Regions from separate parts of the Thalassobacillus hwangdonensis genome, predicted to be linked through region 2. Evidence: riboswitches for the same ligand, from Rfam matches in the RefSeq annotation. Region 2 holds a riboswitch; the other holds the start of a gene.
The links. A riboswitch is a leader RNA that binds a small molecule or an ion and turns the genes downstream of it on or off. The one in region 2 is predicted to bind preQ1.
Positions count from the first base shown of each region.

Region 1 (15,413 bases), 450 kb from region 2:
AATTTGTCTTACGTACGAATGGGAAATGGATCGGCGATTCCAAATGGGTGGTGCGAGCATTAAAGGAATATGATCCGCTTTTTACTGAAAGGTTTATCGGGGCGTTCGATCAGTTTTACAAACGAGGTGAAAAGGCTGCGATCATCGACTTGGTTGACGATGTACTTGAAGTTTTCGGGGGACGATTATTCGAAGGGTTCAGCTTGGGGAAATGACCCATTTATTCCCAAGGATAAACGATTTACATTGATCAAAACTAACAGGTGTGAATCGATTATCGAGGAGGGTGCGTGTCATGTACCGACGGAATCGTTTATCCAGACTAGGAAGATTGTTACCAATGCGGACATCACAGATGAACCGCGGCAGAAGAGGTGGGGGAATGCTGTTCACCTTGGTTAGCGTGGTCATCAGCAATGTCGTTGTCAGCCTACTAAGGAATCAAAGCTCGAATATCATCCAACGATTGTTCCAAAAAGGAAGCGGGACACAGCAACAGTCGATGGGACGGAGTGGAGATCCATTGCAGACTGCTACTGCGGAGTTTTCTGAAGAACTGGCGACAGGAAAAACGAAACAGAAAGAAAAATAGGTGCAAAGGTCAACCACTTGTAGGGTTGACCCTTTTCTTTTGCAAAAAAAAGAGAGCGCTCAATCGCTCGCTCTCTCCTCTGTCGTATGTTCTGTCCAGTCCACCCATCCAGCGATGGAAAAAACAGCTCCTGATGCAAGGAAAAACAGTCCGATCAGCTTCTCGCCCAGCAGGCCAATCAAGATGACAGCAACGACCACGTTCAACAATCCTACGGTGACGAACATCCAGGAAGTCCAGTGCTTCATTAACACGATGGTCACCCCGTTTCATAGGTTAGGTTCAGTATAACTTATTTTTCCAAACTCGTACATAAAAGCATCCGTGTGTTTAACTTTATGATGGAAAAGGAAAAAGGTTACCAACTTTCGATACAGGAGGTAACAAATTTGAAAACTCATCAATTATACATTAACGGAAGCTATGTCAACTCTTCTGGTGAAGAATATATCGATATCATCAATCCTGCTACCGAGGAGGTCATTTCCAGGACGCCCAGGGGCACAGAAGATGATGTCAACAAAGCAGTGGAAGCAGCCTTCAAGGCTCAAAAAGAGTGGGAACTGACACCGAATATCGAACGAGGGAAAATTGTACGAGCACTAGGCGATAAGATCGAGGAAAATCGGGATACGTTCATCGACCTGCTTCAGGAAGAGCAGGGAAAAGATTATGAACTGGCAAGCGGCGAAGTCGATCTTGCTATTGATTATTTCCGCTATATGTCCGAATGGGCAAGGCGAATTGAAGGTGAAATTGTTCCAAGTGATCGAGCAAACGAAAATATCCTTATCTATAAAAAGCCGATCGGTGTAGTAGCTGGGATCGTCCCGTGGAATTTCCCAGTCTTCATTTTGGCGAGGAAAGTGGCAACTGCACTTGTAACCGGCTGTACCATCGTTCTTAAACCAAGCCAGCAGACGCCGAATACCGCAATGGAGTTCACGAAAATCGTAGATGCGATGGAGGACATTCCTGCTGGTGTCTATAATGTGGTGACTGGAACAGGGTCAGAAATCGGTAACGCACTGGCGAAGCACGATAAAGTGGATATGGTTTCTATGACTGGAAGCATCGCTGCCGGAACGAAAGTGATGGAAGCTGCCGCTCAGAGCATTACTAAAGTGAATCTGGAGCTTGGTGGGAAAGCACCGGCGATTGTAACTGCAAACGCGGATCTCGACGTCGCAGTAGAAAGCATAAAGATCTCGAGGCTTGCAAATAATGGGCAGGCTTGTACGAACGCAGAGCGTGTGTATGTGCATGAAGACGTAGCTGAAGACTTCATCTCCAAACTGAAGCAGGCTTTCCAAGATGCCAAAGTTGGAAACCCGCGTGAGAATAAGGATGCAGATGTCGGACCGCTTGTGAGCAAAGACCGGTTGGAGGAAGTAGAAAAAATGGTCCAGAATGCAATCGACGCTGGAGCGGAAATAGTTACTGGAGGAGAGCGCGCTTCAATGGATAAAGGCTTCTTCTATAAGCCGACGATTCTGACGAATGTAAAACAGGACATGCAAATCATAAAGGAAGAAATCTTCGGGCCAGTCATTCCAGTCATGACATTCAGCACATTGGATGAAGCGATTGAATACGGAAACGATACCGATTATGGCTTATCCTCCTCCGTTTATACCGAGGACTTAAATGAAGCTATGAAAGTCATCAATGAATTGAAGTTCGGAGAAACATACGTGAACAGAGAGAACTTTGAAGCTGTCCAAGGGTATCATGCCGGCATGCGAAAGTCTGGACTTGGTGGTACGGACGGCAAGCATGGGGTCGAAGATTTCCTTGCTACCCAAGTTGTCTACATGCAGTATAAAAACGATTAACAATAAAAAAGCTTGAGAGCGATCGTCCGCCCTCAAGCTTTTTTCAATTGATATTGCCAAGGTAAACAGGTCCAGGTTGGTTTTTGATGAAGTAATCCACCAATGAAGAGACCATTGCATTTGGATAAATTCTGTAATGATGCAAATCAGCAATTGAAACCCATTCGATACCGATTTGGTGATCATCAGGGTTTGTAGGTTCACTTTTCAACATTTCAGGGTTCTGTTCACAAAGGAAATAGTATTCAATCTGATGAACTCCGCTGTCAAAGTCCGCATGTTCATGGTCTTTCCCGATATATTCCCTTACATATAGGAGCTCATTGACCTGCACAGGGATTCCGGCTTCTTCCATGCATTCTCTACGTAAAGCATCGTGCATCGTTTCCTCATGCTCCTGTCCACCACCGGGAAACAGGTAGAAGGCACCCTCTTTGTCCATGTTTTTGGTCAGTAGTACGGAATCACCTTCTGTTATGATCGCTTTTACGGAATTACGTATTGGCATTTTCTTCTCCCTTTCTTTTCAACCAGGAGGTAGCGAAATCGACTGCTTCTTTCATAGGGAATAGACGACTATCCGCCTGGCCGACATTCGATCTAGTGATGGGATGGTTTCGTTCGTAGTCTTCTCCGATTTGGACAAACTGTTCTTCGTCAAGTTCAATATCGTCATATGTCATCCACTCTTTTGTACCATCAATAAGTAATGGAGCACCTCTTTTTATTTGCTTGTTCGTTCCGGCTTTATGTTCGGATAAATGAAAGCTTGTATTCGAATCATAGCCAACGCCGATCAGAAGGACTTTTGCGTTGGAGCGATAAGCTACTCCCAGAGGGGATTCCTCATTCAGCCCGTAGTGAAGTGGATGGCGTTCCGTCAATCTCTTGGCGTGCTTTCCCCAAGCTCCGATTGAAAATGTCGGGTGATTACTCCGGAATACACCCGGCCACGTACGAAACAATTCAGGGATGACACCCAAATAGGTGGACGGAGTACGGGCCGGCTCAAATAATGGCATTTCTTTTCGGATGGTATCATGCCATTCTTTCGGTACGGGTGGGTTTTCCCATTCAGCAGGATCTGAAATGGAAGGAGTATGTGTCTGGATGACAAGTGTACCTTCATCCGTCAACACGTCCATCAATGCATGCAGGACAGTTACTGGTCCACCGACCACCCAGCCAAGGGATTTCATTGAAAGGTGGACGAGAAGCATGTCGCCTTTTTCGACTCCGATTGCTTCCAAATTGCGGGCTAAGCTTTCCCGTGTAAGGGGCTTGTCTGTTGAATTGATTACAGTTGGTTCACTCATATGTATTACCTCCCACCCTTATCATAATATAAATGGGTGAGAATAAAACCCACTACATACTGCAAGCAAAGGTATTAGTGGAAAATCAGAGGTTCAATAATTTTGTAGGTGTGATCCTTATTCAAGTAGGATGGATGGGAAATGGCGAGACTCCCGTGGGAGAAGGGTCTAGGCAAGATCCCGCAGGGCGAATGCCCGAGGAAGCTTGCCAGATCCCCCACAGGAAAGCGAGTTGTTTCCCATCCATCCAAGGAACTATATGGCACCGCCTGACTGGATATAAAAAAGAAGCCTCGTGTAAGGCTCCTTTTTTACCAATATGCGGGCTGGGCTGGTTTGTTCTTTCTTGCAAGCTTTACTAATAGATAAGCAATCGGTGTGTCGATGACCGCTACGATCAGCTTGAATACATACTGGGTGGCGATCATGCTGATCAATACATTGGTTGGAACTGTACCTACGAAAGCAATCGTAATGAACAACGTCGTATCGATCAATTGACTCGACATCGTCGATAGATTGTTACGCAGCCAAAGTTTCTTTTCCCCCTGTTTTTCTTTCAAACGGTGGAAAATGAAAACGTCGAAATTCTGGCTTGCCACGTAAGAAATCAGACTAGCGAGCATGACGCGGAATCCTGCCCCAAGAATCGATTCAAATTCCTGCTGGGATTCAAAAAATGGTGCCGCAGGTAACTGAATCGCAATCACGATGAAAATAAGTGCGATGATTTGCGTAAAAAATCCTGCCTGGACCGTCTTTTTAGCCGCTTCTTTCCCATACACTTCTCCGATGACATCAGTAATCAAATAGGTGATGACGTAGACGATGACAGCGGCAGGCAGTACATAGCCGCCGATCGTGAATAACTTCACGCCCAGGATATTGGCTAATATAAGCAGCCCTACGAATAGAGCATTCAAATAGATGAACATGGTTTCCTCTCCTTTCTTGTGGGAGTAAGGAATCCAAGCAATCCCTCATTACCGGTTATCGATATTCTCTGGATATAGATCATGATTCATCAAACGATTATCTGCCATCTGTTCAAACTTCGTTCCAGGTTTTCCATAGTTGCAGTAAGGGTCAATGGAAATACCACCGCGCGGAGTGAATTTCCCCCACACTTCAATGTAACGTGGAGCCATAAGCTCGATCAGGTCATTCATGATCGTGTTGACGCTGTCTTCATGGAAATCCCCGTGGTTCCGGAAGCTGAACAAGTACAACTTCAATGACTTGCTTTCCACCATCTTGATATCAGGAATATAACTGATATAGATAGTTGCGAAGTCCGGTTGTCCGGTTTTCGGACAAAGCGTAGTGAACTCCGGGCAATTGAACTTAACAAAATAATCACGATACGGGTGCTGATTATCGAACGTTTCCAATGCACTTGGATCGTATTCAAAAGAATAGCTCGTCCCCTGACTGCCCAGGTGGGACAAATTCAAACTGTCTTCATTTCTTCCAGCCATGATGTAACCTCCTAGAAATATTGGTTTGTTAAACGATATGAAAATTTGTTAAATGAGTCGGGAAACTACTCGCTTTCCACGGACGAACGGTCAAGCCTCCTCACTTCGCTGCGGGGTCTCGACGCATTCGTTTTTCCGTAGGAGTCTCGCAATTTCCCTCTTCATTTTTCGAAAACACAGAATCGTTTAACTCTTAAATAAGCAAATAAAAAAGACCACATCCTAAGGGATATGGCCTGAAAGATCATATATCCTTAGTTTTTTATCGAGGGTGTAGCTAAGAACCTCTCCCGTTTGCAACGGATTTATTGATGTTTGACTCATTAATTATAGGAGGGTTCCGATACGCTGTCAATTCCTTGCATACTTCTTTTGTCACGAATTTGGAATTCTTATACCATTTCACTTTAAAAGCCTGGCTACTTCGTCTAAAATATATAGTACTGCAAGAATATTTTGAAAAATCAAACCGAAGTGTGCTGCCTGCTCATGGCATTTTTTATTGCAGGCATAAGAAACCGTTTACAAACTAAAAGATGAGGTGATTTGATGGACGTAAAAACACTTGCAGCACGAAAAGGCGAGCACAACATGAAGGATTACAAGGAAGCATACGAGAAGTTCGATTGGGAAAGTGTGAAAAGCCAGTTCTCCTGGAGTGAAACAGGCAAGGTGAATATTGCGCATGAAGCGATTGACCGCCACGCAGACAATCCTGATAAAAAAGATCAAGTCGCACTTATATATTCAGCACCGGACCGCGAGGAAAAGCACACATTTGAAGACTTGAAGTTCAGCAGTAATAAATTTGCGAATGTATTAAAAAAATATGATGTTAAAAAAGGCGACCGCGTCTTTCTGTTCATGCCGAGAAGCCCGGAATTCTATGCGGCATTCTTCGGAATCCTTAAAGTAGGAGCGATTGCAGGACCATTGTTCGAAGCATTCATGGAACAAGCGGTCAGAGATCGTCTGGAGGATAGTGAAGCGACGATGCTTATCACTACTCCGGAATTATTGGAGCGAGTACCTTTAGAGCAGCTTCCGCATTTGAAGCAAGTCGTTCTTGTAGGTGACCATGACAAAACATCGGATACTTTCATCGATTACCACAAAGAGATGGACGAAGCTTCGAAGGACTTTGATATCGAATGGGTAGACCTTGAAGATGGAATGCTGTTGCATTATACATCTGGGTCCACTGGAAAACCTAAAGGCGTCTACCATGTACACAATGCAATGCTACAACACTATCAGACTGCGAAGTGGGTATTGGACTTGCAGGAAGACGACGTGTATTGGTGTACGGCTGACCCGGGCTGGGTCACTGGAACAAGCTACGGAATCTTCGCTCCATGGTTGAACGGAATTACGAATGTCATCCGTGGAGGTCGATTTACACCAGATGATTGGTACAGTACGTTGTCCAATCATAATGTGAGTGTCTGGTATTCTGCACCAACCGCTTTCCGTAAATTGATGGGAGCTGGGGCGGAGACGGCTCAGAAACATGATCTATCCTCTGTTCGCCATATCTTGAGTGTCGGTGAACCGCTTAACCCTGAAGTGATCAGCTGGGGGATGAAAGCCTTCGATCTTCGCATTCATGATACATGGTGGATGACGGAGACAGGTGGCATGATGATCTGTAACTATCCAGCGATGGACATGCGCCCTGGTTCGATGGGTAAACCATTCCCGGGCATAGAGGCAGCAATCGTTGATAATGATGGGAACGAACTACCAGCGAATCAGATGGGGAACCTTGCACTTAAAAAAGGCTGGCCGTCCATGATGCGTGCAGTCTGGAACAATCCTGGCAAATATGAAAGCTATTTCCTTGGAGATTGGTATGTGTCTGGAGACAGTGCTTACCAGGACGAAGATGGTTACTTCTGGTTCCAGGGCCGTCTGGATGATGTCATCAATACATCTGGAGAACGCGTCGGACCATTCGAAGTGGAAAGTAAGCTGATCGAGCATGAAGCAGTTGCGGAGGCCGGTGTCATCGGTAAACCGGACCCTGAGCGTGGTGAAATCATCAAAGCATTCATTACCTTGAGGGATGGGTATGAAGAATCTGATGAATTGCTGGAGGAGATCCGTCAGTTTGTTAAAACAGGCTTGAGTGCACATGCGGCACCGAGAGAAATTGAGATCAAAGACAGCATTCCTAAGACGCGTAGTGGTAAAATCATGCGTCGTCTTCTGAAATCATGGGAGCTCGGACTTCCAACAGGAGACACATCAACTCTAGAAGAATAAAAGAAAATGAGTTGTGAGAAAAAACTCTAGTTTGAAAATGATAATAGCATAGCGTAGTCAACATACGAAGACTCCGGTGGGAAAAGCACGAGTCCAAAGGCCCCGCAGGAAAGCGGTTTTGGCTTTCTGAGGAGACTGAGGCCGTGTCCACGGAAAGCGAAGTATGTTGACGAAGCGTGAATGTATTCAATTAAAAAATACCCCCCGGATAAATTCTACATTTGTCCGGGGGGTATTTCGTTTAAGTAGCTAGTTTAAAATCAATCTTCCAAACTTCCTTTAGGACCGAAGAACTCGAAGTGAATGTTTTCTTCAGGAACATTCATTTCTTTCAGGAAGCTGTTGACCGCTTTCATGAACCCTTCAGGACCACAGAAGTAATAATCTCCTTCTTCCGGAGCGATGGAAGTAAGCCATGGCCCTTCGATGTATCCTTCTTTATCAAAGGATTGAAGCTTGATATCTTCCTCTGTAGGAGAGTCATAGATGATATGGGTGTGCACGTTACTATTCGTTTGTGCCATTTCTTTCAAGTCGTCTTTCAATCCGTGCATCGTACCATTGATTGCTGCATGAATGAAGTGGACCTCCCGATCAGGCGTGACTGCTGCAGCAGTTTTTAGCATGCTCATCATTGGTGTCAAGCCGACCCCACCGCTGATGAGGATGAGAGGTTTCTTCGAATCTGTCTCAAGTACGAAATCACCAGCAGGCGCGCTTACTTCAATTACATCTCCTTCACCGATGTTCTGATGCAGATAGGAGGAGACTTTGCCGGCAGGTTTGTCAGGTGTTTCATCCTCACGCTTCACACTGATCCGGAAATAATCGTTACCAGGAGAATCGGATAAGCTGTATTGTCTCAACTGCGTATATTTTTCACCAGGGATGTCGAGTTTAACTGTAATGTACTGTCCTGGTTGGAACGTAGGAAGCTTGCCTCCATCTACTGGCTTTAGATAGAAGGAAGTGATCACTTCGCTTTCTTTTACTTTTCCTGCGACTTTGAAGGATCGGTAGTCGATCCATCCTCCAGTCTGCTCAGACGCTTCCTTATACATGTCTGCTTCAACAGAAATGAATGCATCCGCTATGACTCCATAAGCTTTTCCCCAGGCTTCGATGATGTCATCTGTCGCAGCGTCACCAAGCACGTCCTTGATCGCAAGCAACAGGTGTTCACCGACAATCGGGTAATGCTCTGCTTTAATATTCAAGCTGCGGTGTTTATGCGCGATTTGTTTAACTGCAGGTAGAATCGCACCTAAATTATCAATGTATTGAGCAGCGGCATATACTGCATTCGCCAATGCTTGTTGCTGGCGTCCCTTTTTCTGGTTTGCCATGTTGAATATATTTTTCAGTTCCGGATGGTTTTCGAATAACAGTTGGTAGAACCTTTTTGTGATTGCTTCTCCATGTTCTGCAAGCACGGGCACCGTAGATTTCACCGTGTCGATTGTTTGTTGATCCAGACGTTCAGCAGTTTGTGTAGCCATAATCATACCAAACTCCTTTTCTAAAAGATGTATGTTTTGTACATCTTTTATTCTAACATTAAACCTGTATTATAAATGTGTGTTTTGTGACGATTCCGTTAACGTTTCACATGAAACATTTTCAGGCATCCATTAAGACAAGGCAGGTTTGGTATGATACCATGAATAAAACTAACTACTAGTAAGGAGTCACCCTTCATGCGTTTGAAAAAGTACACGGATTATTCTTTACGTGTGTTGATTTATACAGGGTCTAAACCAGATGGAGAATTGGCTAGTATCAAAGAGATTTCAAAAGTATTCGATATATCAGAGAACCACTTAGGCAAGATTGTCCATCAGTTGAATAAGATGGGAATGATCGAAACCATTCGGGGAAGGGCAGGCGGAATAAAGCTGGCTAAATCCTCGAAGGAAATCAATGTAGGCGAAGTGGTCAGGAAGATGGAAGATGACTTCGTATTGATGGAATGTTTCGATAGAGACATTAACCAATGTGTCATTACGCCTTCCTGCAAGCTGAAGCATGTGTTGAACGATGCATTGCAGGCTTTTCTAACTGTGTTCGACAACTATACACTTGAAGATCTGCTTACGAATCAAGATGAATTGAAACAACTGATGAATATACAAGATTGAACACAACCGCCCCTCCTGTGGCGGTTTCCTTTTTATTTTCAGAGGGAATGATAAAAATCTACAGGAAATTACATAATGGGAGAAAGAACATGATGCAACAAATGACGACATGGAAAAGGACAACATTAGAAACGATTCAATGGTTGGTATTTTTATTGGCGAGTGCTGTCGCCTTACCAATTGTCATTGGTGCCATATTCGACATGAATTTCACCGAGGTATCCGGCCTGATGCAACGTACATTTTTCGTAGTAGGTATCACTTCGTTCCTTCAAGGCTGGCTCGGCCATCGTCTTCCGATCATGGAAGGGCCTGCTGGTTTATGGGTCAGCATCTTCGCGGTCATGGCAGTGACGGGAGCACAGCAAGGGAGCAGTTATGGTGAAACGCTGAGAGTACTGGAAATGGCGATGATCCTGACTGGTGTTTTCCTGGTGATCTTTGGAATGACCCGGTTGGCGGGGAAAGTATTGAATCTGTTCACACCGATGGTGACAGGTGCATTTCTTTTTCTTCTGACGGTACAGCTGAGTGGTACTTTTCTTAAAGGAATGTTGGGGCTGCAGCAACAGGTGGAAACAATCGAGGCTGCTCAAGCGGTGTTAGCCTTTCTTACTTTCTTTTTGGTACTTGGTTTATCCATTTTCGGGAAAGGATGGGTAAAAAGCTATGCAGTCCTGATTGGTATTGTCGTTGGGTGGGCGCTCTACCGGATTTTTATTGGGGAAAAGAAACAGGAAGCTGCAGATATCGCTCTATTCTCATTGCCTGAGTGGTTTGCATGGGGAACGCCGAAATTCGATTGGAGCGTCATACCGATTGCATTCATCATTGCTGTCATTCTGTTATCGAATGTCGTAGCTTCGGTTGTCGCCATCAGCCATTCGATCAATGGGAAGCCGACCTACACCTACGACCAGATCAATCGAGGGAGCTCCTTCCTGGGAATCACTCACTTCCTATCCGGCGGCTTCTCGACGATTGCAAATGTTCCTTTGGCATCGTCTTCAGGGTTCATTGATTTGACCGGTCAGAAGCGGAAGGCGCCATTCATGTTTGCAACCCTCCTGTTGACAGTTATTGCGTTCTTTCCACCATTGGTGGCATGGATATCCGGCATTCCCTCTCCTGTGGCAAATGCTGCACTTTTAGCAACGTTCGTCCAGTTGATGGCGTTAGGGTTGAATAATATTGCAAGTTCAGAGCTTGACCAGCGCAAGCTGACCATTCTATGCGTATCATTTTTAATCGGAATCGGTATCATGTTCCTGCCGACTGAGGTATTTAGCGAAATGCCTGCGATAGCACAGAATTTAGTCAGTAATGGTTTACTTGTAGGAACAGTGCTGGTGATAGTTTTGGATCAAGTTTGGAAAAGTAAAGAAACAACCAATTGATAGGGAGTGGGAAGATGAGCAGGTTATATGATGTTGTAGGAATTGGAATAGGCCCTTATAATCTTGGCTTGGCAGCATTGATGGAAAAGACGGAGCTGGAGGGGATCTTTCTGGATCGCACGCCGGAATTCCGCTGGCACCCTGGGATGATGATTGAAAAGATGGATCTTCAGGTTCCGTTTTTAGCGGATGTCGTCACTTTCGCAGATCCGACCAGTCCTTATTCCTATTTGAATTACCTCCATAAACAGAACCGGATGTTCAAATTCTTTTTTTACAGTGAGTTCAAAGTTCCTCGTCCGGAGTATAATGCCTATTTAAGCTGGGTAGCCAATCAGTTGGAGAATCTGCGTTTCGGCAAGACCGTCGTCGATGTGATCGATCACAAAGATGATGAAACTCCTCACTATGAAGTTGTCGTGAAAGAGGAAGACGGTCAAACGGAGAGCTACTTTGGCAAACACGTTGTGATGGGGACAGGAAGCGAGCCGCTTATTCTGGATAGCATGAGCGGATTCCCTGTCGAAGACGTCCTTCATACGAGCAGTTACTTATATGAAAAGGAAAATCTGCTGCATTCAAAGCATGTCACGGTCGTCGGATCAGGGCAAAGTGCAGCCGAAGTGTTTCTCGACCTTCTCCAGGAACAGATGAATCGCGACATGCACCTTACTTTATTGACGAGGTCAGGTGGGTTATTTCAACTTGATAGTTCGAAACTTGGACAGGAGTTCTTTTCTCCGGATTATGTCGACTATTTCCACTCGTTGTCTTATGATCAAAGAATGAAAGCATTGGATACGTTAGGAAACCTACGAAAAGGGATTGATCCTGACACATTGATCCAGCTCTATGAAACCTTATATCACAGGACAGTAGATGGAAAGAAGGCTAATGTGACCATCCAGCCGCTGACGGAAGTGCAGGAGATCAATGCCGGAGAAGGACATTATACATTGAAGTGCAAGCAGTGGCAGAAAGAAGAAACCTTCGATTATCACAGTGAAAAAGTGGTGCTTGCGACAGGATACAAGCCACATATTCCGAAATGGTTCCAGGAACGCTTCGCAGATGAGATTGAATGGGAAGATGATAAACGGTACAAGGTTACAAGAGATTTCCGATTGGAATTCAAAGACACACATACGAATCACTTTTTCACGCTTACGAACCTGGAGCACTCGCATGGGGCTGGTGCGACCAATCTTGGGCTGGCGGTGCAGCGTAATATCGAAATCATCAACCTTCTTGCAGGAAAAGAAATCTACCAAAATCAACGTGATACGATCTTTCAGCAATTTACGATGGACGAAGACAAGAAAAAGTAATCGAACACATTGATGGGCTTGAAAAAGGTTTGAGTAAATGGAGAAAGGGAAACATATCCTATGTGATTTCCAAAACATTTACATTTCAAGGAGATGATCAATCAATGGGTAAGAAAATTGCATGTGTCATGACCGAAATGTTCGAAGATGTAGAATATACCGATCCTGCCAAAGCATATAAAGATGCTGGGCATGAAGTCGTCACGATCGAGAAGGAATCAGGGAAAGAAGTTACCGGAAAACAAGGAGAAGCGAAAGTGAAGATCGATAAAGGAATTGATGAGGTGAAACCGGAGGACTTTGATGCGTTATTCATTCCGGGAGGGTTCTCGCCGGACCAATTGCGTGCCGATGAGCGTTTCGTTTCTTTCGCCAAGCACTTCATGGATGAAAAGAAACCGGTATTTGCAATTTGTCACGGACCTCAGTTACTGATTACCGCGCGTAGTTTGGAAGGGCGTACCGCAACTGGGTTCAAATCCATTGCAGAAGATATGAAATATGCGGGAGTCGACTATAAAGACGAAGAAGTGGTCGTTTGTCAGAACCAGCTGGTTACAAGTCGTCAGCCGGATGATCTTCCTGCCTTCAACCGTGAATCTCTGGCATTACTATAAGGAATTAAGATCTCGGCTTCGTATCAGCCGAGATCTTTTTACATAATTATCATACATCGATGTTCGCCTGCTTGCATCGCTCTTTCAGGATTGTTCTGAGCGCATCAGCATCTTTAGGAGCAGAAGTCAGGATATGGCGGTGGTCTTTGTCAGTCACCTTAAGTCGTTTGAACGTCCAGCTTGGACTGGCAATTGGATTGTACGTATAAGTGACTTCACGAATATCACGGAGCAGAATTGCCTTTTTGATTGGGCCGAAGCGTGTGATGAACGCCTGTTCCGTAACTTCGTGGTATGATTGAATCAGAGCCCATAACATGACAATTTCAATTAAACCGATAATAAAAAGTCCGATCCAACCTTCCGCGGGATCGACTGCCACCCCGATTATACCTACAGGAATCAACATTAAGACAATTATAATTAAAATTGGATTTTTTTTGACTTGAAACTTCACTAGAATCACCTCGTTATTATTTTACATGAAAAGTTGAAGGACTTGGAGAGAAGGAGAGGACGCAAGATGATTGTTAATCAAGCAGGCGATCACTTTATAATGATCAACCAGCACGACCATGCACGCGTATCAGGGGAAATCGTGATGAATTGGAAGCAGGATTTTCTGCTGCGGTCCAAACTTCGTGAAGAAGCGGACTGGGCAATCGGGGAACACGATCGCGCATGGATTCAATTGGATAAAAAACCACTTTGGAATGAAGAAAAAGAAAGGCCATACTCCTTCATCGATTATCCGCTTGAACCAAAGTTGGATGCCTATCGTCAAGGGTTGGACGAAATCAGTGAAACCTCCGCATATGCTGCAATCCTTTGCAGTCTCCATTACAGTTCCTTTTTTCCGGAAGGAGCGAAAGAGCCTGCCATCCAAACTTTCCTCAATGATGAGCGAAATCGGAGGGAACAATTGAAGAATGAAATGGATATGGATATACCTTCCTACCTTTACGATCTCCATTTCAAACGGCTGCAATTTTGTGATGACTTGTCCTTATATGTATGCATGCAGGAGCCGGGAGTTTCCAAAGCGAATGAACTTTCCTGGTTCAAGGATGGGTTCCGCCAGTCGTTCGAGTTTGCGCCGAACGGGATGATTGCCCATTGGGAGGATGAAAAAACGGTCTCCATCGATCCTTTTCCTTTAGAAAAACCGTTTGAGATCCAGATTCCATATCGCAAAGTCACTAAGCAGGCGATCGATGAGCATGGGCTCCAACAAGCGTGGGATGGAGCTGCAGTCGATTATCGTAAAGTCCGATTTGAACGGAGACGGAACTAATGAAGTGCGGCGATGTGAAAGTATTGAAAGGCCCGGATTATATCACGATCGAAAAACTGGAACACCTCACTCCCGATCAAACCAGCAAGTGTATCGATGATATGGAGCAATCGGCTTCAGCACAAAAAGTAAAAAGAATATCCCTCGTTCATGAAGGGTACATAAGCGAGAAAAAGGTGGATCTGATTCAATCTCGGGGATATCACTTTGTGCGGAAAAGAATAGGTTATGAACTCGATTTTAAGAGGCCGTTACCATTTTCCCTGAGTGATAAAGTAGCAGTAAAAAAAGCAGATGAAGAAACGATTGTCGGTTTATTAGGCCGAATCCTGAACGTCTCAGATGCAGAACGGGAAGTTCTCAATATAAAAAGCGAGCTTGGAGAGGAATATGAGCACTCACTTTACTCGATCCATGCAGGTGGTAAAGGTGTCGGTGTTGTCATCCCACATATAGAACCTGGGACGTCTGATGAAGGACGTCTCTTTTACATAGGGATCGATCCGGAATATCAGGGAAAAGGCTATGGTCGGGAAGCTCATCGTTACGGTATTCATCTACTGAAAGATGTTTTTGGAGCGGTGAGTTATGTCGGCATGACAGATGAATCCAATCATGCGATGCAGGCGGTTTTTGAGAAAAACCATTGCAGAATGCGAAACCCTGTCTATGTTTTTACAAAAGCTTTCAATGGTTCTTACTAGCACACTGTTCGCAGGTATGTTCCTTTTCAATGATGGTGTTATACTCTGCATAAACATCTTCAAATTGAAGATTCAATTCCTTACCACATAGCATGCAAGTAGGCTTCTTTCCGAGTTCAGTCTTAGCATGGATGAGGTATAGAGCAATTCCCGCAGTCGCAAACGTTCCGAAAAACAGCAGATAAGGGATAATCATGAACAACCCTCCTATTCTCGTCCATTACTAATACGAGCGTGGAAGTGGAAGGGTTTCATTTTAATAACTAAAACGGCTTTCCTTAATAAGGAAAGCCGTTGTTCGTCATATCAATTTTTCTACATTAAATCGATCGTTCAGCAGCACCCAGTTTTGCGGGAAGGAAAGTCCCAGCTTCCAATAGCTGATTCCTTTCAGTCCAAGCTCCTTGATCAGGTCGAACTTTGCCTGGATTGAGCGGGCATCTTCAAAC
Region 1 covers NZ_JBHTKL010000005.1:6,452-21,864, reverse strand. Annotated here, with positions in the region: gene ACFQ2J_RS09295 (nucleotidyltransferase domain-containing protein) at 1-215, shown strand, start outside; gene ACFQ2J_RS09290 (hypothetical protein) at 296-592, shown strand; gene ACFQ2J_RS09285 (hypothetical protein) at 652-846, opposite strand; gene aldA (aldehyde dehydrogenase) at 982-2,427, shown strand; gene ACFQ2J_RS09275 (NUDIX domain-containing protein) at 2,471-2,935, opposite strand; gene ACFQ2J_RS09270 (aminoglycoside N(3)-acetyltransferase) at 2,922-3,743, opposite strand; gene ACFQ2J_RS09265 (queuosine precursor transporter) at 4,055-4,678, opposite strand; gene queF (preQ(1) synthase) at 4,727-5,221, opposite strand; PreQ1 riboswitch class I at 5,470-5,515, opposite strand; gene acsA (acetate--CoA ligase) at 5,771-7,486, shown strand; gene hmpA (NO-inducible flavohemoprotein) at 7,747-8,985, opposite strand; gene ACFQ2J_RS09245 (Rrf2 family transcriptional regulator) at 9,184-9,624, shown strand; gene ACFQ2J_RS09240 (purine/pyrimidine permease) at 9,714-11,021, shown strand; gene ACFQ2J_RS09235 (lysine N(6)-hydroxylase/L-ornithine N(5)-oxygenase family protein) at 11,036-12,349, shown strand; gene ACFQ2J_RS09230 (type 1 glutamine amidotransferase domain-containing protein) at 12,454-12,966, shown strand; gene ACFQ2J_RS09225 (PH domain-containing protein) at 13,016-13,348, opposite strand; gene ACFQ2J_RS09220 (DUF3891 family protein) at 13,490-14,260, shown strand; gene ACFQ2J_RS09215 (GNAT family N-acetyltransferase) at 14,260-14,964, shown strand; gene ACFQ2J_RS09210 (hypothetical protein) at 14,948-15,160, opposite strand; gene ACFQ2J_RS09205 (LysM peptidoglycan-binding domain-containing protein) at 15,266-15,413, opposite strand, start outside.
Region 1: another riboswitch for preQ1. It lies ahead of queF (preQ(1) synthase); the one in region 2 lies ahead of queC (7-cyano-7-deazaguanine synthase QueC).

Region 2 (15,413 bases):
AGGAAATTGCGATTATTGATTCAGGTGTAGACTATAATCACCAGGATTTGAATGGGAAAACGATCAGAGGATATGACTTTGTGGATAATGATTATTATCCGATGGATGCTAATGGCCATGGGACACATGTTGCAGGTACAGCTGCTGCAGAAACGAATAACGCTCAAGGTGTAGCGGGTATGGCACCAAATACTAGGATTCTAGCAGTTCGTGCACTTGATGCTAATGGAAGCGGCTCACTTGCTGATATTGCAGACGCTATCACTTATTCAGCTGACCAAGGTGCAGAAGTAATCAACCTTTCTCTAGGGTGTAATTGCGATACGACTACTTTAGAAAATGCTGTTAATTATGCTTGGAACAAAGGATCCGTCGTAGTTGCTGCGGCAGGAAATGATGGGGTGTCCACGACCTTTGAACCTGCTTCTTATGCTAATGTCATTGCCGTTGGAGCTGTTGATCGATACGACCGCAAGGCATCTTTCTCCAACTACGGAACTTGGGTCGATGTCACTGCTCCTGGTGTGGATATTGCTTCCACGGTTCCAGGTAATGGATATGCTTATATGTCGGGTACTTCCATGGCTTCCCCTCACGTTGCAGGTCTTGCAGGATTACTGGCAGCGCAAGGAAAGAGCAACTGGCAAATTCGCCAGGACATCGAACAATCTGCTGATGCTATCAGCGGTACTGGTTATTACTTTGAGCATGGCCGCATCAACTCTTATGATGCAGTAAGATAATTAACTTTTAAACAAGTCCCTTTGAAGGGGGCTTGTTTTTTTATGTATTAAAAATGCAGCGCAAGCAGTTGAGGAGTTAGACGGCTTAAATGCACATCATAAATGTTCAGATATCTGCGATAAGGCTAAAGATTGATTTATCGTTAGGAATAAAAATGACATCCTTACAAAAAATAAAACAAAGGAGGGGGTTCAGTGAAGATAGCGATAATAGGTGCAGGACTGGCCGGTCTTTCGTGTGCATTGACCTTGGAAAAATACGGGTATACTGCTGATATATTTGAGCGAAGAAAAGAAGTAGGTTTTCAGTATGACATTGCGGAACTAATGACCCCTATTCTTCATGCACCCATTAATGACTCGGTTAAATTTTTTTCTGAGACACATGATATCCACTTGAAGCCCTCCAGCAATGTACAGAAGGTCCATGTCCATTCTGAAAATGAAACTGCCTATATAGAAGGAAATATCGGTTTCATCAATATGCGCGGTGAATACAAAAATTCTTATGAAAAGCAGTTAGCCCAACAGCTGAATCATAGTAAAGTCCACTATGACAGTCATGTTACTTATGAAGATATTTCCAAAGAGTGTACGCATGTGATACTAGCCACAGGCGATCCACAGGATACTCAGCAAATTCAGCCGTTTCACATAGCCTTCCCTTCTACCTTTGCCGGGGCTATCGTGAAGGGGGATTTCGTACGCAATGAGGTACATACCTGGTTCAATAGCCACCTTGCTCCAAAAGGTATGGGCTATTTGTTACCTCACTCCGAAACACATGCAACACTCGTGATCGTCTACCCTCAATATGAAGAGGATTGGTTAACAAGAAGAAATGAGTACTGGGAGGCCATGGTGAAGGATGCCTCCCGTACACTAAAACAGGAAATCATTATTGAAAAAGAATTTATGATCGACGATTACATTGTCGGAAAATGTAATTATTCACGAATTGGCAATACATTCATAGTTGGCAATTGTTTCGGAGGTATTACCCCATTTTTAGGTTTTGGACAGACAGGAGCTATGCTCAGTGGTATCTATGCAGCTCAGGATATTTGCGGGCTTGGGGATTACGAAACTCTATGTAAACCGCTGTATAAGGATTATGAGGATTCCCTGGTACTGCGTAAAGCGATTGAAAAGCTGAGCGATAAACAACTTGATTTAGTGATCAAATCACTTCAAAATTCAATGGTGAAGAAGATTGTCGCCCAACCTGACATGAGTGTTTTGAAAGGTATCAGCCACTTGTTGAAGCCTTTTATATCGAAATAATTTAAAGAGCCTGCCTCCGAATTTTTACCAGGTTAGGCTCTTTGCTATACTTGATAAGGAGAATCTCTTTCCCCCAACTCCGGTTGAAATGCAGGAATGATAGAAGCACATTTGACGGTAGGTCAATAAATATAACAGTTAAATGCAGGTCAGCCTTCATAGCAACGATAGGGGCGATGCTGTTATGGGGAAAAATCCAACATAAAAGACCCGGAACTTATCCGAGCCCTTGTTTGGTCAGTGTTCATATATCATCTTCTTGGTCATGCCGCCATCAATGACCATATTTTCTCCATTGATGAAATCATTTTCTTCTTTACTGAGGAACACACACGCTCGCGCGATATCTTCAGGCTTACCGACCCGCTTGGATGGGTGCTGGAAGTGATCGACGTCTCTTAAGCTTTCATATTCCTCCGTCTGGATCCATCCGGGGCTGATGCAGTTGACTCGAATGTAGTGCTCACTCAATGTCATCGCCAGGGAGTGGGTTAATGCGACGATGCCACCTTTACTTGCAGAGTAAGCTTCCGTATGAGGCTCAGCCATCGAAGCCCTTGTCGAAGCGATATTGATGATGCTTCCGCCTTTATCCTTCATCATTCCGGCTGCTTCTTTTGTCATGTAGAACATGCTGCTCAGGTTGGAGGCAATCACTTTATCCCAGTCACAAGCCTCTGCTTCCCAGAAATTCTTGAATTCAGACACTCCTGCATTGTTTACAAGAATATCAATGCTTTCATACGTTTCTTTAACCGTATGAAAAAGCTGCTGTACTTCTTCAACCACTCCCACATCACAAGCCTGGAAAATAACTTCAGCTCCATTCGCACGCAGGTCATCGCTTAATTTCTGCCCGGCTTCTTTATCTTTATCGACAATCAGTACTGTATATCCGATGTCAGCAAATGCATGGACAATCGATTTGCCGATTCCGTTTGCTCCACCTGTTACCACCGCAGTCTTTCTGGATTCCATTGAAACTCCTCCTTTTACGCTTATCTTACCTGTTCTGAGCGCATCTAAACCAGTCGCTAGAGAGTGAACACTTCAATAAAAAAAGCAGCTTTCACCATGGAAAGCCACTTTAATCAGACGCCTCGCTTATTTCCCCACAAAAGTGCATGGACCTGGGGAAGGACGCGAACTCGGTTAAGGGTTGATGATTGGACCACCTGATCGATCAACCATTCGTATTTAGTTAACAGTACGCTTGCAAGGTTTTCTGCATTGCTTTCTTCGAGATCATCGTTTCCTACTTGTAAAAAGAAGGGGACACCCGGATAGCGCTGATGCACCTTCTCTGCATACGCCAGGTCATCCTCGTCGAAAATGACTACTTTTAAGCTGGTCTGATCCGATTTACCTTCTTTTTGCATCCGTTCAATGATAGAGTCGAGCGTTTCCCAATTAGTGTCCATTCCGGAGCTGGGAGGCTTCGGTGAAATCGTCAAGTCATCGATGTCGACAAACCAATCCTGCCATCGACTTCCCTGTGTTTCCAGTGCGACTTCACAGCCTTGTGCGTGCAAGGGGTCAATCAATTCTTTTAAGTGGACGAGCAGTGCAGGGTTCCCGCCTGATATCGTGACATGATCGAACTGATCTCCGCCAATCGAGCGTAATTCCTCTACAATCTCTTCAGCAGTCAATCTACGAATCTCATCCTTTGCACTGCCATCCCACGTAAATGCAGAATCACACCACGAACAGCTGTAGTCGCATCCGGCGGTACGAACGAACATCGTCTTCCTGCCAACGACCATTCCTTCTCCCTGGATGGTAGGGCCGAAAATTTCAAGTACAGGGAATTTATTCAACTTCCATCCACTCCCGTCGTGCTTCAGCATAGCTTGTAGGAGTTTCATAGAGTTTGACGAACTCCACTCTGGCACCATCATAATCGCCTTTTCCAAGTGCTTCTTGCATCTTTTCATAAATCCAGACGACCATATTTTCAGCGGTCGTGTTCATCGGAGGCAACGTTTCGTTGATATATCGATGGTCCAGGTAGATTTCAATTTGATCCTTCCAGATTTTTTTCAGATCACCGAAATCCATCATAATTCCGATGTCATCGGTGTAACCACTGATTCCGAAAATGACTTTGTACGTATGTCCGTGAAGGTTTTTGCATTTTCCTTCATACGCATGAAGGTGGTGGGCGGCATCAAAGGTGAACTCCTTACTGATCAGCACGCGCTTCTTGTGGTAACGCAGCTCGCTTCGTTTGATGTCTTTTTCAAATTTCTGAAGGTCTTCAACGATTCGAAAACCGAATTGATCAAGTGTCATGAACGTTGCGCTCCTTTCTGTTCGGCTAAATACTGGTCCAGGCCATTTTTACGCAGCTTGCAGGCTGGGCATTCCCCGCAGCCGTCCCCGCGCACACCGTTGTAGCAGGTAAGTGTCTTTTCACGGACGAAATCGAACGCTCCGAGTTCATCTGCAAGTGCCCATGTTTCTTTTTTATCGAGCCACATCAGTGGTGTGTGGAGCACGAACTGCTCATCCATCGACAGGTTCAACGTGACATTCAACGATTTGATAAACACGTCTCTACAGTCAGGGTATCCACTGAAGTCTGTTTCACAAACGCCGGTGATGACATGCTTGGCGTTCACCTGCTTCGCCATCACAGCTGCAAATGAAAGGAAAAGCAGATTGCGACCCGGGACGAAAGTAGAAGGGAGGGCACCATCTTCGCCTTCCTTCACTTCGATGTCGTTTCTCGTCAGCGCATTCGGCGTCAATTGACTCAATAACGACATATCCAATATTTCATGCTTGATTCCAAGATCATTCGTGATTTCTTTTGCGACTTCCACTTCCTCCGCATGACGCTGGTTGTAATGGAATGTCACAGCTTCTACTTCATCAAAATGCTTCATCGCCCAGAACAAACAGGTGGTACTGTCCTGGCCACCACTGAAAACGACGACAGCTTTATTGTTTTTCTCCATTAAAAAAATTCTCCTTTCAAGAAAAGAGAATTCTACACACCCGAACTAAAATAAAAAAACCATACCTAAGGCGAGGTATAGTCTGATCCTTAGTTTTTTATAGAGGGTGTTGCTAGAACCTCTCCTGCATCGGTTGACGCAGACTTTTATTCATTTCTAAGCAGTAGTATAGCATCTGAGTGGACTCCTGTTAAGTGTATTCGGTCATGTACCATACATTTACAAATTTATATTCTAAATATATTGAATTATTTATTCTATTAATATAGAATTATATAAAAGAATGGAGGTAGGTTATGGGAATTTTTACTGCGACAAGCAGAAAACGAGAAACCTACAAAGTAGAAATTGCTCAATCCTTGCTTTGGGAGTGCGCGCTTGGAATTGCAGCAGTAACAAATGGTCGTCTGCTCGATACGATGGAAACTTCAAAAGCGGAGTGGGGGAAGTTAAGGAATAGACTTTCCGATCAGTTAAATGATCAGTTGGATCTTGTACAACAGAACAACACTTGGAAAACGCTATTACAATTGCTGCATCAAGGTGATTTTCATAGGTTGGAAGATTTCATCGAGTATATCGATCGTATGGACGGGAGAAGTCTGAAATTTGTTGCCATTCCATTCCTCGGGGATGATTTACAGGATAAACGCAGGAAAGCTTCGGAAGGTCATAATGAAGCAATCGAACATTTGAAAGAAGTGACGAGGGACAATCCGTTTTTTCCGAATTACATTGAATATATTGCAAACGAAGATACAGGTGAATTGAAACAGCATCTGACTGAGGTAATGGAAAAATGGTACAAGGAAGTCGTGGAACCACAAGCAGATAAGCTTGAGGGTATATTGGAGAGAGATGCTACAGCTAAAGTTAAAAATAAAACTGCGATGCATCCAGAATCCTTTGTCGAATGGGCGACAGGGGGGATATCCTATCTACCTGAACCGCGAGTAGAGAAGGTGTTGTTGATTCCGCACGTCACTTACCGACCGTGGAATGTCGAAGCGGATATCGAAGGGTCGAAGGTATTCTATTATCCTGTTTCGAATGAAAGCATCCATCCAGGAGATGCGTACACACCCAGTGCATCACTCGTGCAGAAGCACAAGGCGCTAGGGGATGAGGTAAGGTTGCGCATCATCAAGCTATTAGCAGAGCAGGACCAAAGCTTACAGGACTTGCATGGACAATTGGATGCTGGAAAGTCTACGGTTCATCACCATTTGAAAATTCTCCGTTCGTGCCGTCTTGTAGAAGTGGATAAAGGCGTTTATACATTGAAGCGGCAAGCGTTGGAGTCATTGGCTGGGGAATTGAAGGATTATATCGGGTGGTGAATGTATGGGACAGGTAGAGTACCAATCTCAAGCACATGAGGAAAACCCATCATTCAAAGTGAATTATCCGGTATTTCGTTTGATGGGCGGGAATTTTGTGTCCTTTTTCGGAGATCAGATCTATTTGATTGCGATTCCTTTGATTGTGCTGGCATTGACAGGATCTCCGTTTATTATGGGGGTGGTCGCTGCTCTTGAGCGGTTACCAATTTTGCTCCAACCATTTTTAGGAATCGTCGCGGACCGGTTCGATCGCAGAAAAGTTCTGATGGTCTGTGATGCGCTCAGAGGAACAGTTGTATTGATTTTAGGAGTTACCTATTTGACTGGAAACCTTCCTATTACATACTTATTGATCGGTGCATTTGTAATCGGACTGCTGAGCCAGCTGTATAACACTGCTCAGTTCGCTATACTGCCGAGGCTCGTTCGTCCATCCGACTTACAACTGGCAAATTCCATCAATAGCGGGATTTTCCAGACGTCAGTATTTATTGCACCAGGGCTTGGTGGCATCCTGATTGCTGCTTATGACCCAGGCTATGCGCTGGTGATCAATGGAATCAGTTTTTTTGCAGCACTCTTGGCAGTTTCCAGTATCAAGCTTTCCCCACCGGAAGAAAAGCAGGCATCAACTGGATGGATGCTCCAGATTAAAGAGGGTTTTCGTTTTGTCATTCAAACGCGACCGATTCTGTTTACCAACTTGTCGATGTTCTTATCCATATTCGGAACGACAATTTTGTTGACACTGATGGTGTTTCATTTGAAAGATACAATCGGATTGACTGCTGGGCAGATAGGATTTCTTTTATCGATCGGTGGCTTAGGTGCAGTAGGCGGTGCGCTTGCATCAGGATTTTTCAGAAAAAGGTTTTCCTATGGAAACATCCTCTTTACAGCTGCATTAATTGGGGGAGGATCGATTATTCTGTTCGCGTACGTCCAATCGTTTGTCCTCTTGGTTGTGGCGAATGCTATCGGGACCGTTTGTGCATCGATTCAAAGTCCTTGTATCGTGACGCTGCGTCAATTGCTCACGCCGGATCGATTGTTAGGGAGAGTACAGGCCACGAGCAGGTTTATGACGTGGATGCTTATGCCGGTCGGAGCATTCAGTGCTGGTGTTCTGGCAGAATATATAGGAACTTCGATGACGATCGCAATTGGTGGGATGGTCACCTTAATTGCAGGATTTCTTTATTTGCATCCATCGCTCCGTGTTCGTGCGATGCATCCATAGTAAAAATCCGCGGAGGCTCAGCCTCCACGGATTTATAATGGTGTCACTTCAAGTCGATTGTAAATGGATCCATTTCTACTATCTCATCATTGAGACTAAGCGTAGGGAATGGGACAATCAGCATATAATCTTCAATTGACTTACTTTTTGCGAGGTCGAAGGTGGATGTGTAACGGTATTTATCCTGTTCCGAATTTTCCACCGTGGTATTTCGAATCGTGTGCTCGATCATCTCTGAGTAATAATTCGCATGACCACTGTCATCCAGTTGGAAATGTTCCTTTGGTACGAGTTTGACGAACTCAGCAAAATTGTCCAGGATATCTTGCCTTAAAGAACTATTTTCCATGTTGTCCACCGTGTAGTCGAGGGTCAGTTCGCCATCTTTAGCAGCCATATCATGCACAGTGATTTGGTAGTCGAATCTTGGACTGTTCACGGTGAATGGTGCGGCATCATCCAATGTGTGGTGGCCATGTTTATCTTGCAATTCGACCTCCGCACTAACGTTCAGTGAAGTTACATTCTCATCAAGTCCGGTTTTGAAAAGCTCACGCACCGTCTTTTGTACCTTCCCATCAGTTTCAACGAAATCAATGACTGTCGAGTTTGACTTTGCTAACCGGTTCCCTAAATTGTCTGTAATAGAAAGGTTGATGTGATCATCTTTGTTATCAACTGTGTAACTGTATTCGAGCAAGGTAGTTGCTTTCCCTTTGGTAATGGAGTGGACGCTTACATCATAAATTCCGTTTGTTTGACTATCTACTTCAATTGTTTCAGCAGGAATTTTCTCCACCGGCACATCAAATTTCCATGTCCCATTCACATCTGCCATATGCGTGAATGTGAGTGGTAACGTGAAATCTTTAGGTATGTTCGCCTCACTACTGTAAAATTCAATTGATCCGATGAACGTATCTCCGTCCTTCTTCAGACCAGAACTCCCGGACCCCCATTGATTCTGATCTTTTCCATCAAATAGGTGATAATTCAATCCACCAACAGGGCGGTTGCCTTTATCCATATGTTCAATGGTGAGGTCTTTTCCTTTTGCTTCGAAAGTGACCCCCATGACATTCCCGTCGTAGTAAGCGCTCGTAATCGTTACATCCACACCATTATCCGTAGACGTTTCGTTAAGTTCGGTCACTGCATCATTGACATACAACTCATTGCCCAAGCTGGAACCGACCTTCTGATAAATGGATCCTAGCACAGGAACATCTGCCAATACATTCGAAACTGGTGCGAACAGGAAACCAGATACGAGAACGAGAGAGGCTGCTGTACTTGAAAGGGCTCCACTCAATTTCCATGCTTTTTTCCGTTTCATCTGACGCTTTTGTTGTCGGCCGTCTTCCATTCCCTTTGAAATTGCTTGAAACACTTCATCTTTCGGCACTTCAATATTCTTCATTTGTTTATCCATCCACTTTTTATCCATATACGTTGACTCCTTCCAATATCCGCTTCAGCTCTGCTTTTCCGCGGTGAAGATAGGTTTTGATCGTTCCTTCAGGCTTGTCCATCGTTAGAGAAATTGATTGAATCGATTGGTCATGATAATAGAAAAGGATGATGACCGTCTGATAGTGGTAGTCCAATGTTGCTATTGCATGAGCAAGATCCATCTCATCCTCTTTTGCTACAGATTCTGAAGGGGCGATCTGATCAAGGAAATCATCCCCGGTAAGTACGATTTTCTTTTGCTTTTTGATGAAGTCATACGCAGTCCGGATCAATATTTTTGTAAGCCATGTGCTGAAGTAAGCAGGCTCCTTCAATTGGTGAATCGAAAGGAAGGCTTTGCATACAGCTTCCTGAACGATATCAAGCGCATCGTCTTTATTTCTTACATAGAGATAAGCGGTGCGATAGAGCTTGTCGCTTTCTTCGCGGACAAGCCATTCAAACGCTCGCTCATCTCCTTTAATCGCTTTCTTTACTAGTTTTACATCCATCTTTCAACCTCCTGTCACCCATTAGAGCAACCACCCTGGCAAAAAGTTTCAAAAATATGTACCAAATTTCATTTTACATGGAAAATCACTTGAAATAAGCAAAAAAGGAACCGTCCGAAAACGGTTCCTTTCTTTAATCTTTCTATTACTGGTTCATCCACTCCTGCTGGCGCTCGAGTCGGTGAGTCAGCTGCTTTTCAGCTACACGGTCCATGACCGCCTCGACCTTGGAATTGCGGAATTCTTTTTCTACGCGATCCAATGTCAGCTTCATCACCTTGATGGAAGCCTTCGTGCGCATCCGATCTTTCCGGTCCGCATCCTGCAGGAAATTCGCGAACGCATCCAATAAGATTTCATAAATTTGTTCACTTGTAAGTGTGCCGTCGTTCACGTACATGATCATCTTCTGGGAAAGTTCTTCTGAGCTCAGATCGCCGTTCATCCATTGCTCAATATCCAGTTCCAATTGTTCAGTAGGGGAGACCTGCGCTTCGACCAAGTCTTCAATCCCTCGGGGCTTCAGTTGTCTCGTCCCATTAAATTCTCCGGAGAGGCCGGTAATCGTAATCCGATCTCCTTCACCATATGGAAAAGTTTCGAATGTGGTTCCTGTACGGCTGTCGAGTCGGACAAGGACGGATTCATCGCCTTTGACAGCGGTGAATTCGGTGGTTCCGTAAGCATTTGCTTCTCGTAAATCAGTGATTGTTACGTCTTCCAGCTGTACGAGTGAACCTTCGTTGGATTCATTCACTTCTGCAGGTGTAACGGAAACGGGCTCAGGAATAGCAGCAGTACCGGTCACTTCCAACTTAGAGACATTTCCCAACTGGAATTCTCCGTTATATTCATCGGTTTTTCCTGTAAGTCGTACGACATCTCCGGGATTTACATCAACATCACCTTGGTACACATAGGTACCAGCAGTATCATCCTGCATATAAAAACCATTGCTTCCCCAAAGCCCTGATTCGGAAGTGACGACACCTTCGACAGTTACTTCAGTTCCGATCGGTAATGCTTTTGCTTCTTCTACGGTCACTGCAGGTGCTTCTGGTTCTTCAGGATCTCCATCATAGTCATCGGATCGAGTATAGCCTGCTTCATTGGCTTCAGCCTCTGTCCAGAAAAATACACGTTTTTCCACTGGAACTTCAGACCATTGCTCAGGAGCAAGATAAAGCATTGTATCGGAATTCCCGACGTACTTTGAAAATCCTTTCTGATCATCATTCGCTCGGAACACGAATGGAAGCTCAAGGAGTGGGTCCTCCGGGTTCCAAATGCCGAGTTCCGCATCTTTGGCAGCTTTTACTGCATCTTGATAATCCGGATAGACGTCTTCATTGATCGGGTAGAGGAAGTAGGTGACCGCATAGCCTTCCTGTACCATTTTCAAATTGGTATTAAGATTGTCTTCTTTTCGAATGACCTCTGCCAGCAAACGGCCGTAGTCATCGGTAGCTTCTTCTCCGACGCGGACGATGACTTCATCTCCCTGTTGGAGCAGTTCATTCATATAAACTTTGGCAGCTTCACCGAGCCGCTGTTGGTTTTCATTAATCGTATCTCTTGCAGGATCATCGTTATGAGCCGCATAAGTTTCCGGCGTGTCGATATTCACGTAACGGACCTTCGTAGTGCCAAGTACTGGCGATTCCAAATGGATCGTATCTCCATCGACGACACTTTTCACCGTTGCTTCGTAATCGCCAGCTACGCTAGGGATCTCCGGCTGTTCTGCTGAAACCTGCAAGTCATCCAGTGAGCGAGGAATGATTTGATACGTATCATATTGACTCAAAATTGCTGTAATGTCGTACCAGGTTCCAGACTGGATCTCTCCAACATCCATCGAACCTTCGATAACTCTGAGCGTTGTTCCATTGAAGTTTTCATCAATCAGGCTGATGTTATAACCGCCACCTGCAGGGTCTGCAGGTACATCCTTCACATAGCCAGTCAGATGGACAAGCTGTCCTTCCAATGGTTCTGCAACTGAAGCATTCTGAAGGTCTTCCAATGTGACTTCTGCTGGTGCGGGAAGTGGGTTGTTTTCTGACAACTTCGTGAGTTCGGTAGGAACGAGTTCCAGCAATTTCTTGTAGCTGTCCAGCTTTCCTTTCACCATGACTTCATCCCCTTCTTTCAGATTAGGAAAAGCAGATGGATCGAAAGCGAATAGGTTGATGCCTGCGGTTTCATCCTGGATGTATGTAGATAATTTAGAGCCTCCAATGGCATCATTGTCTGCAAGTACAATGCCAGTCACCGTGACTTCTGTTCCGACCGGTTGATTCCGGGCTTCTGCAATCGTCATTTCTCCTGATGCAGGAGGATCTTCCGGATCGGATGGGGAACTGAGATGTGCTCCTAAATAGGTGAATGTATCCTTCGCGTGTGCATCCCAGTTTTCAATCGTGAAGGTATCACTTCCGGTGGTTACAGCTTCATTACGGACAAGAGTTTTGTCTGCGCCGAAGTCTGTATCATCTCCGATTGTACCGATTACATCAATGATCGAGCCATTCTGTTTAAGTGCTACGGCATCATTGCCATTGAAATTGGCGGTAGTGGAGTTTTTATCCGTAACAGACTGAATGGAATCGCCGGCACTGCTATGCGACAGGACATACACATCTCCTGAGGCTAGAGTTCCTGAGAGTGTATCCGTGTTGGTTGGTGTGGTGCTGCCGTTGGAGTAGAGTTCGACAGTGATCGTGCTTAAATCAAGCTCCGATCCCGTTCCATTATAGATTTCCAACGCTTTGTTATAGCTGCTGCCTTCCACATATTCCGAGAAGAAAATTCCTTCGGTCTCCTCAGCATGAGCGGGCTTGATTGTCGAGAAATTAGTAAGGACAAGGACAGCGATCATCATGATCGCCAAAACTTTAATGAAACTGTTTTTTACCATTTTCATCCTCCTGTGTGAGATAATTGAATTCAGTTTCAGTGTAGCAAATGAATGTTAAAGGAAGATGAAGCTGGAATAAAATGTTTCCAATGACCTGTATAATCAGGCAAAAAGACATAGGGATTGAACGGAACTGAAACAATAGACCCGTGCGCGGTGTCTAGTTGATAATTTGAAAAGGTGGGGGAAGAGAATGAAAGCAGTAATTTTTGATTTTGATGGATTGATCGTCGACACAGAATCTGTCTGGTTCGACGTTTTCAAAGATGCGCTCCAAGAATACGGAGTAGACCTTACTATGGAAGAATTTGCGCTCGCAATTGGTACTACAGACGATGTACTGTTCGATCATTTGGATAAAACTTATGCTGTACAGTTGGATCGAAATGCAATCAGAGAAAAAACGGAAGCACTCTATCAGCAGCGGATGGAAGTGCTGATTTTGCGTGAAGGAGTGCTCGATTATTTACAGTCCGCAAAACAACTGGGATTGAAAATCGGTTTAGCTTCAAGCTCTAGTCGAAGCTGGGTGGAAGGCTTTTTGAAGAAGTTCGATATCTTCAATTATTTTGAAGTGATCCGGACGAAAGATGATGTGAATCGGGTGAAACCGGATCCGGAACTTTATCTGCAGGCAGTGGAAGCGTTAGAGGTAGCACCTGAAGAGACGGTGGTGTTCGAGGATTCGGCAAATGGCCTGGAAGCCGCTAAAGCAGCAGGCCTCCATTGCGTGATGGTACCGAACCCTGTCACAGCCATATTGTCGTTTGAAGGCCACCGGTTGAAGCTTGCTTCCATGGGTGACATGGAACTGAATCGTGTCCTTGACCAAATCTCAGCCAAAGCATAGCTCCTGGTAATTACACCGAGAGCATTTTCTTTCTTCCTGATACTGAGGGAAATGCTCGAGGTCCATTGGTTGGTTCTTGCTGATATCATCCAGGTACTTCATCATTTCCTGGATGCTCATGCCGAACAGGTTCTGCACATTCGTCAGATCTGCTTCATTGAGCTTATATTCCTGATGAGTACCTTCGAGCAAATATTCGTTACGGATGACAATTTGATCAAGCGACTCAATATTGAACCGCTGTTTTACATACAGGGCGTATAAAGCCAGCTGATTCCGGTCTTCTGACGACGCTTTACCAGTCTTCCAATCTACGATGATCCATTTATCACTTTTCAAGTCTCGATAAAGGAAGTCCATCACGACGTAGATTTTCACATCTCCGACTGTCATGAACCGGAACTTCTCTGACTCGATGAACTGCATCTTTTCCTTTTTCTGAATATCGGAGAACGTTCGACTCTTAAAAAAGTGAACAATAGCAGCGTCCAGTCGGGATTTGATTTTTTCTATCTTTTCTTTCGGTAGTTGCTGGTGCTGACTGTAATAGATTTCGTGCAGCATCGTGTAGCGATTCGGTTTATCATGCCAAAGGTGTTCCTTTTTGGTCGATTCAATGAAACCTTGGTTCAATTGGTTCCGGATCCGTTCGATCAGTGCGTTTTCAGAAGGGATACGGTCTGTTTTCAAGTAGTCCTGGATGACATGATAGATGACATCGTGGACAAGACTTCCGAAATGTATTTCCAAATTGGTGATTTTTTTCAGCCGGTACGTATGGCGGGCCAGTGAGTCCGCATCGCGTAGCCAGCCATTATGGGAAACGTAATAGTCATACGCATATTTTCTCGGGCAGTCCATCAGCGTCTTATGACGGGAAACTGACCAGGACAGCTCAGGGAAAGGTTTTATTTCAAACATAGGAAATCCTCCTGTGACATCACATAACTTTCATTCTTCTATTCTATCAGATGAATGACTTCTTTTACGAAAGAAGGAAATGCCGATATTAAAAGCGAAGATAAATAGTCCAACATAAGAGGAAAGTGGGGAAAATAATGTTTCTACATACGATTGATGAAGAATTAGCATTGAAACTGCCCGAATTGAAGGATGCGGAAAAAGTATTTGAACTGACGGATGTTTCAAGAAAATATTTAAGAGAATGGTTACCGTGGGTGGATGGCACGACTACTATAGAAGATACAAAAGGCTTTTTGGAAGGGACAAGGAAAGGATTTCTTGAAGAGCGCAGTTTAACTACACTCATCTTATATAAAGGTGAAATTGTTGGTACAGCAGGGTTCAATGAATTGAATCGTGCGAATGATACCGCCTATATTGGTTACTGGTTAGGTGAAGGATATCAGGGAAAAGGGATTATGACGAGAGTAGTCTGTGCATTGGTAGACTATGCATTTACTGAATTGGACATGAACAAAGTGGATATCCGTGCGGCGGAAGGGAATGCCAAAAGCAGAGCAATCCCTGAGCGGTTAGGATTCACCTTTGAAGGTCGTATCCGTCAGGCGGAGCGGCTGTACGGTAACTATGTCGATCACATGGTCTATGGAATATTGGAGAGCGAATGGAACCAAACTAAGGCGTAGAATCCGATGAGGAGGTGCGGAGATTGAAGGTCAGGATTGAATGGACGTATCGGACACCGAAAGGGTTGAAGACTTCCTGTTTTACAGAAGTGATGCCGGCAGGAAAAGCGATCGTGTTGGCTGAAGATATGGAACGGACAGGCAGGGCGAAAGAAGTGTCTTTCGTGGATACCCATGATTCCACGTGGACACTTAAAGAACTGAAGGCACAATTGAAGGAAATCGAAACAGAGCCTCATGATGTGAAAGTATATTTCGATGGTGGATTTGACTTGTCTACCAGAAGATCTGGACTGGGATGTGCGATCTACTTTGAACAGAATGGCAAGTCGATGCGCCTCCGGAAGAATGCATTGGTCGATGAATTGCAGACGAATAATGAAGCGGAATATGCAGCACTGCATTTGGCGATTCAGGAACTGGAAGCGATGGGAGTCCATGATATGCCTGTCACCTTTGTCGGCGATTCCCAGGTTGTCATCAATCAGATGAATGA
Region 2 covers NZ_JBHTKL010000005.1:454,215-469,627, forward strand. Annotated here, with positions in the region: gene ACFQ2J_RS11765 (S8 family peptidase) at 1-743, shown strand, start outside; gene ACFQ2J_RS11770 (NAD(P)/FAD-dependent oxidoreductase) at 939-2,027, shown strand; gene ACFQ2J_RS11775 (SDR family NAD(P)-dependent oxidoreductase) at 2,265-3,005, opposite strand; gene queE (7-carboxy-7-deazaguanine synthase QueE) at 3,119-3,847, opposite strand; gene queD (6-carboxytetrahydropterin synthase QueD) at 3,840-4,322, opposite strand; gene queC (7-cyano-7-deazaguanine synthase QueC) at 4,319-4,990, opposite strand; PreQ1 riboswitch class I at 5,074-5,118, opposite strand; gene ACFQ2J_RS11795 (ArsR/SmtB family transcription factor) at 5,287-6,330, shown strand; gene ACFQ2J_RS11800 (MFS transporter) at 6,335-7,573, shown strand; gene ACFQ2J_RS11805 (DUF4179 domain-containing protein) at 7,617-9,020, opposite strand; gene ACFQ2J_RS11810 (sigma-70 family RNA polymerase sigma factor) at 9,013-9,537, opposite strand; gene ACFQ2J_RS11815 (thermonuclease family protein) at 9,683-12,457, opposite strand; gene ACFQ2J_RS11820 (HAD family hydrolase) at 12,651-13,307, shown strand; gene ACFQ2J_RS11825 (PD-(D/E)XK nuclease family protein) at 13,293-14,228, opposite strand; gene ACFQ2J_RS11830 (GNAT family N-acetyltransferase) at 14,366-14,917, shown strand; gene ACFQ2J_RS11835 (reverse transcriptase-like protein) at 14,941-15,413, shown strand, end outside.